DNA from 2 places in the Clostridium moutaii genome. Region 2 is predicted to be linked to the other one. Evidence: riboswitches for the same ligand, from Rfam matches in the RefSeq annotation. Region 2 holds a riboswitch; the other holds the start of a gene.
What was found. Region 2 has a riboswitch for FMN ahead of AB8U03_RS03475 (ECF transporter S component). Riboswitches for the same ligand answer to the same signal wherever they lie in the genome.

Region 1: it holds a riboswitch for FMN, as region 2 does, so the genes downstream of both, ribD (bifunctional diaminohydroxyphosphoribosylaminopyrimidine deaminase/5-amino-6-(5-phosphoribosylamino)uracil reductase RibD) here and AB8U03_RS03475 (ECF transporter S component) in region 2, are expected to answer to the same signal.

Annotation. Positions count from the first base shown of each region.
Region 1 is NZ_JBGEWD010000008.1:173,639-181,262, reverse strand. It holds gene folK (2-amino-4-hydroxy-6-hydroxymethyldihydropteridine diphosphokinase) at 1-99, opposite strand, end outside; gene AB8U03_RS10265 (HD domain-containing protein) at 130-615, opposite strand; gene folE (GTP cyclohydrolase I FolE) at 622-1,179, opposite strand; gene folP (dihydropteroate synthase) at 1,263-2,069, opposite strand; FMN riboswitch at 2,316-2,431, shown strand; gene ribD (bifunctional diaminohydroxyphosphoribosylaminopyrimidine deaminase/5-amino-6-(5-phosphoribosylamino)uracil reductase RibD) at 2,621-3,715, shown strand; gene AB8U03_RS10245 (riboflavin synthase) at 3,716-4,366, shown strand; gene AB8U03_RS10240 (bifunctional 3,4-dihydroxy-2-butanone-4-phosphate synthase/GTP cyclohydrolase II) at 4,388-5,587, shown strand; gene ribH (6,7-dimethyl-8-ribityllumazine synthase) at 5,610-6,074, shown strand; gene AB8U03_RS10230 (Ldh family oxidoreductase) at 6,444-7,538, shown strand; gene AB8U03_RS10225 (macro domain-containing protein) at 7,608-7,624, shown strand, end outside.
Region 2 is NZ_JBGEWD010000002.1:157,746-165,369, forward strand. It holds gene AB8U03_RS03470 (hypothetical protein) at 1-1,242, opposite strand, end outside; gene AB8U03_RS03475 (ECF transporter S component) at 1,372-1,998, opposite strand; FMN riboswitch at 2,097-2,213, opposite strand; gene AB8U03_RS03480 (glutaredoxin family protein) at 2,367-2,627, shown strand; gene AB8U03_RS03485 (Tex family protein) at 2,713-4,866, opposite strand; gene AB8U03_RS03490 (M28 family metallopeptidase) at 4,987-6,324, shown strand; gene AB8U03_RS03495 (MFS transporter) at 6,301-7,548, opposite strand.

The DNA.
Region 1 (7,624 bases), on a different contig from region 2:
CTTTAAAGATATGAGGAATCTCTGCCCCATATCCTTTTCAGCCTGATTTACTCCATGATATGCATACACTTCCAAATCCTTTATGTACATTACATCCATTACAAACATCTCCCGCATCATTTAAAACCATTAGTATTTAATAATAAAATTTTTCTTTTCATCTGGCCAATTACATTCAGAAAAAGCTCTGCATATAAAACAATTTCTAGAAAACTTATCACTTGAATAAAATATACTATTTAATAAATTATCAGGATCCTTTTTTCTATGATTCAATATTATATCTATTATTCTATTTTTCTCATCTCCGCTAAATCCACATTCTTCTAAAATATCCGCTGCTAATTTAGCACTTGCCAACTCATGAGGTATACCTTTTTCATACTGTATCCCCTTTCCTATATCATGCAAAAGAGCAGCTGCATATATAACTTCTTTTTTTTCATCAACATCTTTCTCCAGTGTGATTATATACGCAATTCTAGCTACATCCAACAGATGAGAAATATCGTGTTTGCAGAACTCTCTCTGCTTTTCAAGCTTATTTATTTCATTTAAATATTCACGAAATCTGTTATTATTTAAAATGGCATTTATTTTTTTCAAAAACAGCACCACTTTCTATTCCATTTTAATCATTTTATATACTTCACTTCTAAATTTAAGTTCATCTTTAAATCTGCCTCTAGTGGCAACTGTGATAGTCTTACTGCCAGGTTTCTTTATTCCTCTCATAGTCATGCACATATGTTCTGCTTCTATAACAACCATAACTCCCTTTGCATTTAAATATTTCATTATTGAATCTGCAATTTGAATGGTCATTCTTTCCTGAAGTTGGAGTCTTTTTGCAAAAACTTCCACAGTTCTAGCTAATTTACTTAAACCAACAACTTTACCATTGGGAATATAGGCTATATGAGCTTTACCATAAAAAGGCATAAGATGATGCTCGCATGTGGAATAAAATACAATATCCTTTTCCAATACTATATCATCACTGTCCACCGTAAATACCTTTTTTAAATGCTTTTCAGGACTTTGCCCTAATCCAGAAAATATTTCCTTGTACATTCTAGCAATTCTATCTGGTGTCTCAAGGAGCCCTTCTCTTTCAGGGTCTTCCCCTATGGCTTCAATAATCATTTTTACTGCTTTTTTAATTTTATTATCATCCATCATAATAAGATACTGAGTAATAAATACTCAATACTCCCCTCCCTACAATACCTAAAATAGATTACAATACAGTTTCCATACAATTATCTTCTCAATATGGCATCTGCCATCAACGATGCCCTTTTATTTTCTTTCACATCGTGAACTCTTACGAAATCACATTTTTTCATTATTCCTATTACTGTTGTGGCTATAGTGCCCTCCAGCCTTTCTTCCGTTGAGAGCTTTAATGTGTTTCCTATCATTGACTTTCTAGAAGCTCCCAAAAGTACTGGATATCCAAGCTTGGAAAGCTGCTCCAAATTATTCATGACATTTAAATTCTGTTCATAATTTTTTGCAAATCCTATACCTGGATCTACTATTATATTTTCTGAATTCACTCCAGCTTTTAAAGCTATATTTATACTTTCTGTTAAATCATCTAATATGTCTTCCATTAAATTCTTATAGTCCGTGTTATTTCTATTATGCATCAGACAACAGGGCACTTTATAATGAGCTGCCACTTCAGCCATATATGGATCTCTTTTGAATCCCCATACATCATTTATTAAAGATGCTCCAGCTTTTATTGCCTCTTCTGCTACCTTTCCTTTATATGTATCTATGGAAATTGGTACATTTATATATTTTGTCAATGTCCCTATTACAGGAATAACTCTTTCCAATTCTTCCTGCTGCCCTAGGGGTTCATAACTTGGTCTTGTGGATTCTCCACCTACATCTATTATATCTGCACCTTCCGCTTCCATCTTTTTAGCATGCTCTACTGCCAGTTCTAAATTATTAAACTTCCCTCCATCAGAAAAGGAATCTGGTGTAACGTTGAGTATACCCATAATATAAGTTCTTCTACCAATTTCAAAATTTTTTTTACCTATTTTCAATATTTTATTCACAATTTTTACCCCCATTATTTTCTATTTTATAAATACAAATAGTAAAATAAAATATATTCCCCCATGTCTCACCAACTTTGTCCTGAACAATTTTATTGTAACAAAACATTAAAGAATATACAAATAAATATAACAATTGTGAAATATGATTTGTGGTTGTAAAATTACATAAACTGCAAATTGTTTAGCATTTGACAATTCACTTGTCAAATGCTATAATTTAAAAAATTAAATATCAGTCTTCAGGGCAGGGTGAAGTTCCCTACCGGTGGTATAGCCCACGAGCCGCAAGGCATGATTTCGGTGAAATTCCGAAGCCGACAGTACAGTCTGGATGAAAGAAGATTATTATGTATTCGCATATTTATAGTATGTATATATACTGGTGATTTCGGGCTCTGAAATGTTTTCATTTCAGAGCCCATTGTTATTTCAGCGTATATCATTCCAGTTTATTATGTACCTACATATCTCTTTTATTTTAAAACGCCTTGAATATATTCAAGGCGTTATTTTATTTCAAAAAGGAGCTGTTATATGTGACGGACGAAAACTACATGAAAATTGCAATAGAATTAGCTAAAAAAGGCCGTGGATGGGTAAGCCCCAACCCAATGGTAGGTGCTGTCATCGTAAAAAATAACGAAATAATCGGCACTGGTTATCATAAAAAATGCGGTGAGCTCCATGCAGAAAGAAATGCTATTGCATCCTGTACAAAATCACCAAAGGGTTCAACCATGTATGTTACCCTGGAGCCATGCTGTCACTGGGGAAGAACGCCCCCTTGCACTGAAGCCATTATTCAAAATGAAATCAGCAGGGTAATAATAGGTACAAAGGACCCCAATGCCTTAGTTAGCGGTAAAGGGATTGACATTTTAAAAAAACACGGCATCAAAATAAAAACGGGTATTCTTCAGAATGAATGTATGGAATTAAACCAAGTATTCTTCCACTATATCAAAACAAAAACTCCCTTCGTTGTAATGAAATATGCCATGACTTTGGACGGGAAAATTGCTACCTGTACAGGAGAATCCAAATGGATTACAGGAGAAGCAGCCAGAGAACATGTTCATATGTCAAGGCACACATATTCGGCCATTATGGTTGGAATTAATACGGTCATTGCAGATGATCCATTACTTACTTGCAGGCTGCCTCATGGGAAAAATCCAAAGCGCATCATATGTGATACTAATTTGAGAATACCGTCATCATCAAAAATTATTCAAACGGCAAAAGAATTTCAAACATATGTTGCCACTGATTCAGAAGATACGTGGAAGATACAACGGCTTATTGACAGCGGCTGTTTTATCATAAAAACACCTAAAAAAGACAAGCATTTGGATTTAAATGCATTAATGATAAAGCTTGGCAGAGAAAATATAGACAGCATATTACTTGAAGGAGGTTCTACACTAAATTACAGTGCTTTAAGCAGCGGCATTGTAAATAAAGTGCAGGCATATGTTTCCCCTAAAATATTGGGAGGTTCACAGGCAAAAACACCTGTGGGTGGCATTGGTATCCACAGACTCAAAGACGCTTTTGGACTTGATAACAAAAAAATTACTGTTATAGGTGAAGATATTTTATTGGAGTTTCATGTAAAAGGAGGTGAATAAATGTTTACAGGGATTATAGAGGAAATAGGAAAAGTTGTTTCTGTTCAAAAGGGTCAAAGATCCTCAAGATTATACATACGAGGAGACAATATATTTAATGATTTAAAAAAAGGTGACAGTATTGCGGTAAATGGAGTATGTCTTACGGTGTGCAGTTTTCAAAACAAAATTTTTACTGCAGATGTAATGAGCGAAACTTTAAATAGAAGTTCATTAGGATCCTTAAAATCTGGAACCAATGTAAATCTTGAGAGGGCAATGTCAATAAATGGACGTTTCGGCGGTCACATTGTATCTGGACATATAGATGGGACAGGGATTATAAGCAACTTAAGGCAAGATGACAATGCTGTTTGGGTTACAGTAACCACTTCCAAAAATATAATGAAATATATTGTGGAAAAAGGCTCTGTTACAATAGACGGAATCAGTTTAACCGTTGTAAAAACAGATACAAATAGTTTTCAAGTATCAATCATACCACATACAGTAAATTCTACTACTTTCATGGAAAAAAGCATTGGAGAAACTGTGAATCTAGAGGTTGATATTATAGGCAAATATATAGAAAAATTTTTAGCCATTGACAAATCAGAACAAACTGACCCAGGTAACATTACCATGAATTTTTTGTTGAAGAATGGATTTTAATATTTTAAAGGAGATAATACTATGTTTCAATTTAATACAATTAAAGAAGCTTTAGAGGATCTTAGACAGGGAAGGATTATAGTAGTCACCGACGATGAGGACAGGGAAAATGAAGGAGATTTAATTTGTGCCGCAGAGTTTGCCACACAAGAAAATGTAAATTTTATGGCAACATATGCAAAAGGCCTTATCTGTATGCCTATGAGCAGTAAACTGGTTTCCAGATTAAACCTTCCACAAATGGTCTCAAACAATACAGATAATCATGAAACAGCTTTTACTGTATCCATTGACCATATAACTACAACCACAGGAGTCTCAGCAGCAGAGCGCTCCATAACCGCTTTAAAATGTGTAGAAGATAATTCCAGGCCAGAAGATTTTCGCAGGCCGGGACATATGTTTCCGCTGCTTGCCAAAGACTATGGTGTTCTAGAACGTAATGGCCATACGGAAGCTACTGTTGATTTGATGAAATTGGCAAAACTTAAAGAGTGTGGACTTTGCTGCGAAATAATGAAAGACGACGGCACCATGATGAGAACTGACGACCTAATTGAATTTGCTAAAAAACATGATTTAAAATTTATTACAATTAAGGACCTGCAGTATTACAGAAAGCAAAAAGAAAAGTTTGTCGAACAAGTGGTAAATACAAAAATGCCTACAAAATACGGTGAATTCACAGCTTATGGATATATCAACAAAATTAACGGAGAGCACCATGTTGCACTTGTGAAGGGTGATATTTCAGACGGCAGATCAGTTTTATGCAGAGTACATTCTGAATGTTTAACCGGAGACACCTTTGGATCAGTTCGTTGTGATTGTGGTCAGCAATATGCAAAGGCCATGACTCAAATTGAAGAAGAAGGAAGGGGCATACTTTTATACATGAGCCAGGAGGGACGTGGCATTGGGCTAATCAACAAATTGAAAGCTTATGCATTGCAGGATACAGGTTTAGACACTGTTCAGGCAAATATTGCCCTTGGCTTTGAGGAAGATCTAAGAGATTATTATATTGCTGCACAAATTCTGAAAGATTTGGGGGTAAACCAAATACGGTTAATGACAAATAACCCTGATAAAATAAAGCAGTTGTCTGCCTATGGTATAAATATTGTTAAAAGAGTACCAATTCAGATGAGAGCATCTCAATACGATACTTTTTATCTGAAAACGAAACAGAAAAAAATGGGTCATATTTTAAATTATTAATATGTTAAAGGAGAACGAGTAAATGAAAGTTTATGAAGGAAATTTAGTATCAAGAGACATTAAAATTGGCATTGCTGCCGCAAGGTTTAATGAATTCATCGTTTCAAAGCTGCTGGATGGGGCATTAGATGGACTTAAAAGGCACAACGTAAATGAAGATGATATTGAAGTGGCATGGGTTCCTGGAGCATTTGAAATTCCTATAATTGCATCGAAAATGGCAGCGTCAGGTAAATACGATGCAGTTATTTGCCTGGGAGCAGTAATAAGGGGAGCTACATCACATTATGATTATGTATGCAATGAAGTATCCAAAGGTATCGCACAGGTTTCGTTAAACTCTGGCATTCCTGTTATTTTTGGTGTGCTCACAACAGAAAATATCGAGCAGGCAATTGAAAGAGCCGGTACAAAAGCAGGCAATAAAGGTTATGATTGTGCACTGTCAGCTATCGAAATGGTCAATTTAATAAAAAGCATGAATTAAATTTGTTTTCATCCAGAAATACATAGGGAGCAGTGGGCATAAAAGCATACTGTTTCCCTATTTTTGCAAAGGCACGAATGTATCCTGACTTACCTCTAATTATGTTAAATACTCTTTTAAAATCTGCAATTTCTCATTTTTTTTCATCAGGCCTTTAAATTCAATATGCCTCAAAATATTGTCATTATCAAGAAAGCACATAATATTGCAGGTATTCATAATATTTCACCTCAATAATTTAAAAAATATTATTCCTATCTAAAATTCACTGGAATTAAACAGCAAAATATATTATTATAATATGTAATTATATACTAACACTTTAATACATGTATATGATTTTTAATACATTATTATAGGAGGCTAAAAATGTCATATTCAAAAGTTAAATATGAAGGATTGAAAAAGCTATGCCATATTGTCTTTGAAAAATTTGGATTCAGTCAGGAGGATAGCAAAACTATTACAGACGTATTGCTATTATCGGATTTATTTGGTATTGAATCTCATGGCATCCAAAGGTTAGTGAAATATTACAGTGAAATAAAGCAAGGATTAATAATAGTAGACTCCAGCCCAAAAATCATAAAAGAAACGCCCATATCGGCGGTTATAGACGGCCAGGCAGGAATGGGACAGTTGACAGGTAAAAGGGCCATGAACCTTGCTATACAAAAAGCTAGAGCTTCTGGAATTGGTATGGTTTCCGTAAGGAACTCCAATCATTACGGTATTGCAGGATATTATGCCAAAATGGCAGAAGAAGCAGGGCTTATGGGAATATCCATGACTAATTCCCCAGCTGTTATAGTTCCTACTTTTGGTAAGGAAGCTATGCTTGGCACGAACCCTATTGCCCTATCCATGCCAGCTGAACCCTACCCATTTCTAATGGACATGGCTACCAGTGTGGTTACAAGGGGTAAAATTGAAGTTTATAATAAAAAGCAGGAACCTCTGCCTTTAGGACTGGCATTAAATAAGGATGGAGAAGACACTACGGATCCCTATGACATATTGTACAATGTGCCGAAAAAACTGGGGGGAGGATTACTTCCACTGGGAGGTTCTAAAGAATTAACAGGTGGACACAAAGGATATGGCTTCGCTCTGGCAGTTGAAATATTTACGGCAATTTTATCAGATGGCGCTACCGGGAATTATGTTCATCTAGATGGTTCTGGGGGATCAGGTACCTGCCATTATTTATGTGCAATAGACTATGGCATATTTGGGGATAAAAAATCCATTGAAAATAGACTTTCCAAATACTTAAATGAACTTAGAAATTCCAAGAAGGCAAAAGGAGCAGTTAGAATATACACCCACGGTGAAAAAGAAGTAGAGTCCTATAATGATAAAATCAAAAATGGAATTCCAATAAACGATGTGACTCTCCATGAAATAAATGGTATATGCCAATTTTTCCACATAAATTCCAATGACTATATTATTTATAGTTAAGAGTTAAAATTTCAGTCTCAATTATTAACTATTAACTGCCTTGAAATATTTTAAGGGGAGGTAATTACCATGATTGAAATAGGTGA
Region 2 (7,624 bases):
TTTTATGTCTATCTGAGCTTTTATCTGTTTTTCAATTTGCTCTATATCATCTTGTTTTATCATGCTGTTACCATGAGAAATATGAGGCATGATCTTGTCTCTTACAAGAGAAGTCAAAATGCTGCCTAAATGATCTTTACCCATATTTTCTTGCTTGTTATCTGCTGATATGTTTTTATATATCTGTGTCTCATTGCCGGTTTCAATGGGTTTATTTTTTATACTGCTTTCTCCTTTTAAGGTCACCTCACCACTTTTTAAGGCTTCCCCACCTTTTAAAGTTTCAGCACCATTTAAGTCTTCCTCAGCATAAAGTTTTTGATTATCTGCCATGGTTTTCAAAGTATCCATTTTCACACTGCCATTATTTCCTCCGCTTTGCTGCATGATTGATTGGTTTTTATTAACATTCACACCGTTTTTATTAGTACTATCCATATTATTATCTTTTAAACTATTTAAGACATCTTCAACTTTATTCTGCAATTGAACATTTTCCCACTTATTTTGCTGGACAATTTGCTTTGGTAGAAGCTGTCCTAGGTTTTTAATCTCATTATATATAGTTCCCTGATTTTTAAATACACTGTTAAAACTTTTTATATTATTTTCACTTAATTCCATATTATTTTCCAAAAAAGTCAGTAAATCATCTCTACTCATACTTTTTAACTGGTTAAAAAAATTTTTAAGGGTAGTGCTTATAGAGCTACCCTTCTGATCGTTAAGTGATATATTTTTACTAAGTAAATACTTCTGTATAAATACATCTTCTTCCTCTGGGTTCTGCTTTATTTTATTTATAAAATCCAATGTACTTTTTATATTTGAAATATTATTTTTTGTAAGTGGTATATCACGCTTGACCATTTTATCTATGAGTTCATAATCTTCATTACTGAGATTATAATCATTTTCTTTAATAAAGAGGCTAATGGGATCCTTGTCACCATTATTATGATCTTGTTCTGGGTTAACAATTCTCAATTTAAGTTTTCCATTTTCAAATCCTTCTACTTCTAATCTTATCAGTTGGTTTTCCAATACATTTTGAAAATTTTCTATTTCCCCAGAAAACTGCCAGCCATCTAAGAGTTTTAAAAGTATTTCACCTGTGGACTTATTCAGTTGTACAACTCTAGCAGAAAATTTCTCTCCTATTTCAAAAGACAGTTTTGTGGATATCTTTCTGTTGTTCACATTATAGGTACTGTTTATATTCCATATTCCTGCCAAATTCATCACCCTTTATAATTTACTATAAAAATCTTCCCTTTAATCTATATATAATTTATCGTTCAAAATCCTTATTTCATAAATAAAAAAATCCGGGAATATCCCGGATCTTCTTATTATTAATTATTATACCCGTTAATTTTTATTTTCTGCCAGTTTCCCATCCTTTATCTGCTCCTGCTTCAATATTGGAGATACACTTTTATAAAGGACAAGTGTCAAGGCCGTAAGAGCTATTCCCTTTAACAGATTAAATGGAATAATAGCAAATAGTACCAATGTATTTAAATCCGTTATACTTCCATTTATCTTTCCTGCTACTGCTACCATTGCACTTATAGGGAAATTAAGTACTTTTTCATAAAGAGGAAGCAATATAAAATAATTTAATAGTGCGGCAGCTACCGACATGGTGATGGTTCCAACTCCCAGGCTGATCATAGCTGACTTTTTAGTCTTCTTTTTACTGTATATATACCCTGCTGTAAAAACTAAAACCGATCCTACTGCAAAGTTGGCAACTTCTCCTATGAAGGCAGTCTTTCCATCAAATATTCCATGAAGTATGTTCTTCAAAAATTCTATAGCAATTCCAGCCCCTGGTCCCAGTGCAAAAGTCCCCATTAAAGCTGGCAGGTCACTTATATCAATTTTCAAAAAGGATGGAAATATTGGAATCGCAAACTCTATAAACATAAGCAGAAACCCTACTACCCCTAATAATGACACCTTTATCAACCTATTTAATTTGTTACCTTTCATCGTTAACACCCTCCTAAAACATTGAGTATAATCTACCAGGTAAATAAACATAATAAAAAAACCTGATAAATAGAATATCAGGGCTAATAAACATTATATTTTCACTTCTTTCATCCAGACTTTACTGTCGGCCTCGGAATTTCACCGAATCATACCACTTGTGGCTCGCGGGCTATACCGCCGGTGGGGAATCACACCCCGCCCTGAAGATTATCTTTTAAATTTTCAAGTTCATTATAATACTTTTATCTATATATTGCAATACGTTTTTTTAGATCACATTATGAAAAATATAGTCTATTGGTATATAATTAAATTGTAAAATGCAAATAATACTATAAAAATATATAAAGTTGGGTGATGATAATATGAAACCTGTACACATGTTTGTTACAAGCTGGTGTCCTTATTGCAAACAGGCACTTTCATGGATGAATGAGCTTCAGAGCAAAACTCCCGAATATAAAAATGTAGATGTAAAAATAATTGATGAAGAAAAACAGCCTGAAATAGCTAAAAAATATGACTATTATTATGTACCTACATATTTTGTGGGAAATACTAAAATTCATGAGGGAGTTCCATCAAAGGAAATCATAAAAGAGGTTTTTGAAAAGTCCCTTCATTAGGAAAGATTATATTTATTAAAGGATTTAGTGTTTAAAATGCACTAAATCCTATTTTTCTCTATGGTATACTTAACCTTTGTTCCATTTATTTCATGCTGAGAGAAATCCTCTTTCTCTTTTCATCAACATCAAGTACGGTTACCTTCACAACGTCTCCAACCTGTACTACATCAAGTGGATGTTTTACAAATTTATCAGAAAGCTGACTTATATGCACCAGGCCATCCTGATGTACTCCAATATCCACAAAGGCACCAAAATCAGCTACATTTCTAACTGTACCTGTAAGCACCATTCCAGGTTTCAGCTGGTTAAGATCTATAATACCAGTTTTAAGCACTGGTTTTGGAAGTTCCTCTCTTGGATCTCTCCCTGGTTTTTTTATCTCTTTTATTATATCTTCCAAGGTAGGTACACCTACCTGCAGCTTTTCAGAAAGAGTTCCTATTCCCACTTTCTCAACTCGGTCATCTATATGGGAAATACCTGAATTTTTAAGATCTTCTGCGGTATAACCAATAGTCTCTAAGAGCCCTCTTGCTGCATTATAGGATTCTGGATGCACCGATGTGTTGTCTAAAGGATCACTGCTTTCCATTACCCTCAAAAAACCGGCACATTGCTCGAATGCCTTGTCTCCAAGCCTTTTCACCTTTAAAAGCTCTTTCCTGTTTTTAAATTTACCATTTTCTTCTCTATAAGCCACAATATTAGCTGCTATAGTTGAATTTATTCCTGATATATAAGATAAAAGAGCCGGTGTTGCTATATTCAAATCCACTCCTACACTGTTTACACAGTCTTCTACTACACCCTTTAAGGATTCATCCAATTTTTTAGGAGTGACATCGTGCTGGTACTGTCCTACCCCTATGGATTTAGGATCTATCTTCACAAGTTCTGCCAGTGGATCTTGAAGCCTTCTGCCTATGGATATGGCCCCTCTTAAAGATACGTTTATGTCTGGATATTCTTTTGCTGCAAGTTCGGATGCAGAGTAAATAGAGGCTCCTGCTTCAGATACTATTACATAATAAAGTTCCCTATCTTTCTCTTCTTTTACTTCTTTTATAAGCCTTCCAATGACTTCTTCAGATTCCCTGCTGGCAGTTCCATTCCCAAGGGATATTACATCTACATGACATTTATAGACTAAGTCTTTAAGTTTTCTTATAGAGCCTTCTATGTCATTTTGAGGTGCAGTGGCATAAACTATAGCAGTATCAAGCAGCTTACCTGTATCATCCAATACCGCAATCTTACATCCATTTCTAAAACCAGGATCATAGCCAAGTACATTTTTACCTTTTATAGGAGGCTGCATTAAAAGTGCCTTTAAATTTGCCTTAAATATTTTTATTGCCCCTTCTTCTCCCTTGTCTGTAAGTTCTGATCTTATTTCTCTTTCAATGGAGGGATAAATAAGCCTTTTGAGAGAATCCTCCACACTTTTCTCTATATACGTATCAGTTGTACTGTTGCCTTTTAGGCATTGATTTTTCAGATAGATAATTATATTGTCCATATCACAGGTTATTTTTACCGATAAAACCTTTTCCTTTTCACCTCTGTTTATTGCAAGTATTCTATGGGCAGGAATGGACTTTACAGCTTCTCTATAATCATAATACATTTCATAAGGAGTTGGTTCCTTACTTTCACCTTTAGTTTCAATTATGCCGCTGTCATGGACAAATTTCCTTATCCACTTTCTATACTGCGCATTGTCTGAAACAACTTCACTTATTATATCTACAGCACCATCCAGTGACTCATCTGCTGACTTTACTCCCTTTTCTTCATTTATAAATTGTTTTGCATATTGTTTTATATCCTCTTTAAAGTCTCCACTTAAAATGACTTTTGAAAGTGGTTCCAGTCCCTTTTGTTTTGCAATAATAGCTCTAGTTCTTTTTTTAGGTTTATAAGGTCTGTATATGTCTTCAACCTCTGTAAGTGTGGTGGATTTTTCTATTGATTTTTTTAAATTTTCTGTAAGTTTATTCTGCTCTCCTATTATCCTTATTATATCTTCCTTCCTGATTTTAAGGTTTCTAAGATATGTAAGTCTTTCTTCAAGTTTTCTTAAGATCACATCACTCATGCTTCCAGTGAGCTCTTTTCTATATCTGGCTATAAAAGGTACAGTGTTCCCCGAATCTAAAAGTTCAATTACATTATTTATGTATTTTTTATTTACATCCAGCTCTAAAGCCAATGTATTTATTATATTATCCATGTTTTCCTCCTGATAGCTTTTTGTTTGAAATAATATAGCTAAAAATATATTACAACAGTTATATACATTTTGGCAAATTAATATATTTATAAAGACATTAATTGAAGGGGTTTATTTATAATGAAAAATTTCATACTGCATTTACTTTTGACTGTATCATGCTTAATCTGCTCATTAAGTTTTCAATATTGCTATTTTATAACTCCCCTGAATTCAAATGAGGTAAAAGACAACATATCCTATTTATCTTCTGACTCATTTAAAGGCAGGCTTGCCGGAACTTTGGAAAACTATGAAGCAGTTAACTTTATAAAAAATTATTTTGAAAGCCAGCACCTTACTCCATATAAAAGCAACTATCTGGAAGGTTTCAATGTTCTTTATCCCAGAAGAATAGCTGGCACACCCTACCTTAGAGTACTAGATAAAAATGGTTTCATAATAAAGCAATATAACTACGGTGTGGATTATAAAGAGGATATGTTAAATTTTAAAGATAATAACATATCTTTTAAAAAAGCTGATATTCTCATGGAAAGAGGGAATAACTTTCAAATACATAAGGATAACAAATATTTTATATTCTACAATCCAGAGGATGATAATCTGAATTTCAGAAGTTCCTTTATTGCAAACTCCAGCCAGAATATGTATATAATGATAAAAAGACAAACTGCACAGGATATAAAAAAATATGTGGATTCAGGATGTGAAATCAGTTGTTTTATACCTTTCGAAAACAAATCAACTTCCATATACAATATAATAGGATACATAAAAGGGAAAAAACCAAATCTTCCGCCTCTTGTTTTATCTGCACATTTCGACCATCTTGGTACTGATTTATCCGGCAAAGTATACAGTGGTTCACTGGACAATGCATCCGGTACTTCCTTTTTACTTGGACTTGTAAAATATATAAACTCTCTTGGAAGACCAGATAGGAATATAATAATTGCATCTTTTAATGCAGAAGAATTTGGATGTCTGGGGTCAAAAGAATTTGTTCAAAAATATTCAAATGATCTAAAAGGAAGTAAAGTAATAAATTTTGACATGATAGGAAGCAATAAAAAGATACCGCTTACTATAATGGGCGGCAAATGGGATACAAAAAACTCGAATTTTATAAATGAAATAGCTAATTTATGCCGCAAAAATAAAGTGGACTTTAAATATACTTTTGAAAACTGCAGTGACCACGAATATTTCAGAACTTATAATATAGATGCCGTAACCCTGTCAGATGAGGATATGTCAAAAATCCATACGCCTGAAGATAAAGATCGGTATATAAATACACAATCCATCGATAGATGTTTTAACATAGTCTCAAAGGAAATCAAGAATTATGCTTTTAAGGATAATTTCTATGTTTTGTATTGCCGCAATTTATTTATACTATCCCTCATAAGCCTACTTATAATATCCAAGTTATGTATTAGCAGAAGTTTTTAGATGATTTTTCCTGGATTCAATAAAAAACACTATGCCAATAGTAACTAAAAATATAATTAAACCGCAGCTGAAAAATCCAAATCTTCCACCGAATTTTTCCATTACTATACCTGCAAAGGCACTCCCGAGAGGGGTGCTTCCTATATTTAAAAGAGAATATATACTCATTACCCTTCCTCTATACTCATCTTCAGTATTAAATTGAAGTATGGTATTGGCCTTGTTTAAGAAGATAAGATTAAAAAATCCTATTAGTATAAAAATTATACCTACAGATACATAGCTCCTTGTAAATAAAGTTATTATCTGCAAAATGGCAATTATAAAAGAATCTATAATAAGATAGTATTTATTCCTGATTCTTCTGCCTTGCCCTGCCATAAACATGGCTCCAAAAAGAGATCCTAGTCCTATAAGGCTTAGAAATAAACTATAGACTTTAGAACTGCCATTCATAACTTCTTTTGCAAAAACAGGCACAATAACATTGCTGTTAAATGCAAAAGTACATACTATAGCCATTATAAACATGGTAGATACAAGTATTCTCTTATTCATTGTATATATTATGCCGTCTTTGAGATCCTTAAACAGGCTGGATTTTTTATTTTTAACTACAGGATTACCTTTGGTCTTTATTTTAACTACACCATATATTACGGGTATGAAGCTAAAAGCATTTACCAGAAAGCACTGAAGCACTCCAAAGTCATCCATAAGTATTCCTGCTACTGCAGGTCCAATTATACGTGACATATTAAATATAGTGGAATTTAGAGATATTGCATTGGGTAAATCACTTTTTCCCACAAGTTCAATGAAAAAAGACTGCCTTGTAGGCATGTCAAAACTTGTTATAATTCCATTTACAGCAGCCAGCGCTGCAAGTATCCAATATTTGCTATCATCATTATATACAAAAAAACTCAATGCAAAAGCCTGCACCATATAACACACCTGAGTTATAAGAAGAATGTTTTTCTTTGGATGTCTTTCCACTATGACACCGCTTAAAAGTGTTATCAAAAGTACGGGAGCATATTGAAACACACCTATAAGCCCAAGTAAAAAGGGAGAATTAGTTATTTTATAGACATACCAGCTTAAAGCCGTATTTTGAATCATAGTTCCCATAAGTGAGAGAAATTGTCCTGATAAAAAGTACCTGAAATCCCTGTGGTTAAGAGAAACAAAGGTACCCTTAAATTTTATTCTAGTACCCATATTATTATAATCCTTTCGCAAATATTTAAAATTAAGATACTGTCAAATTTTTATCATCGGACAGTATCTTAATTTT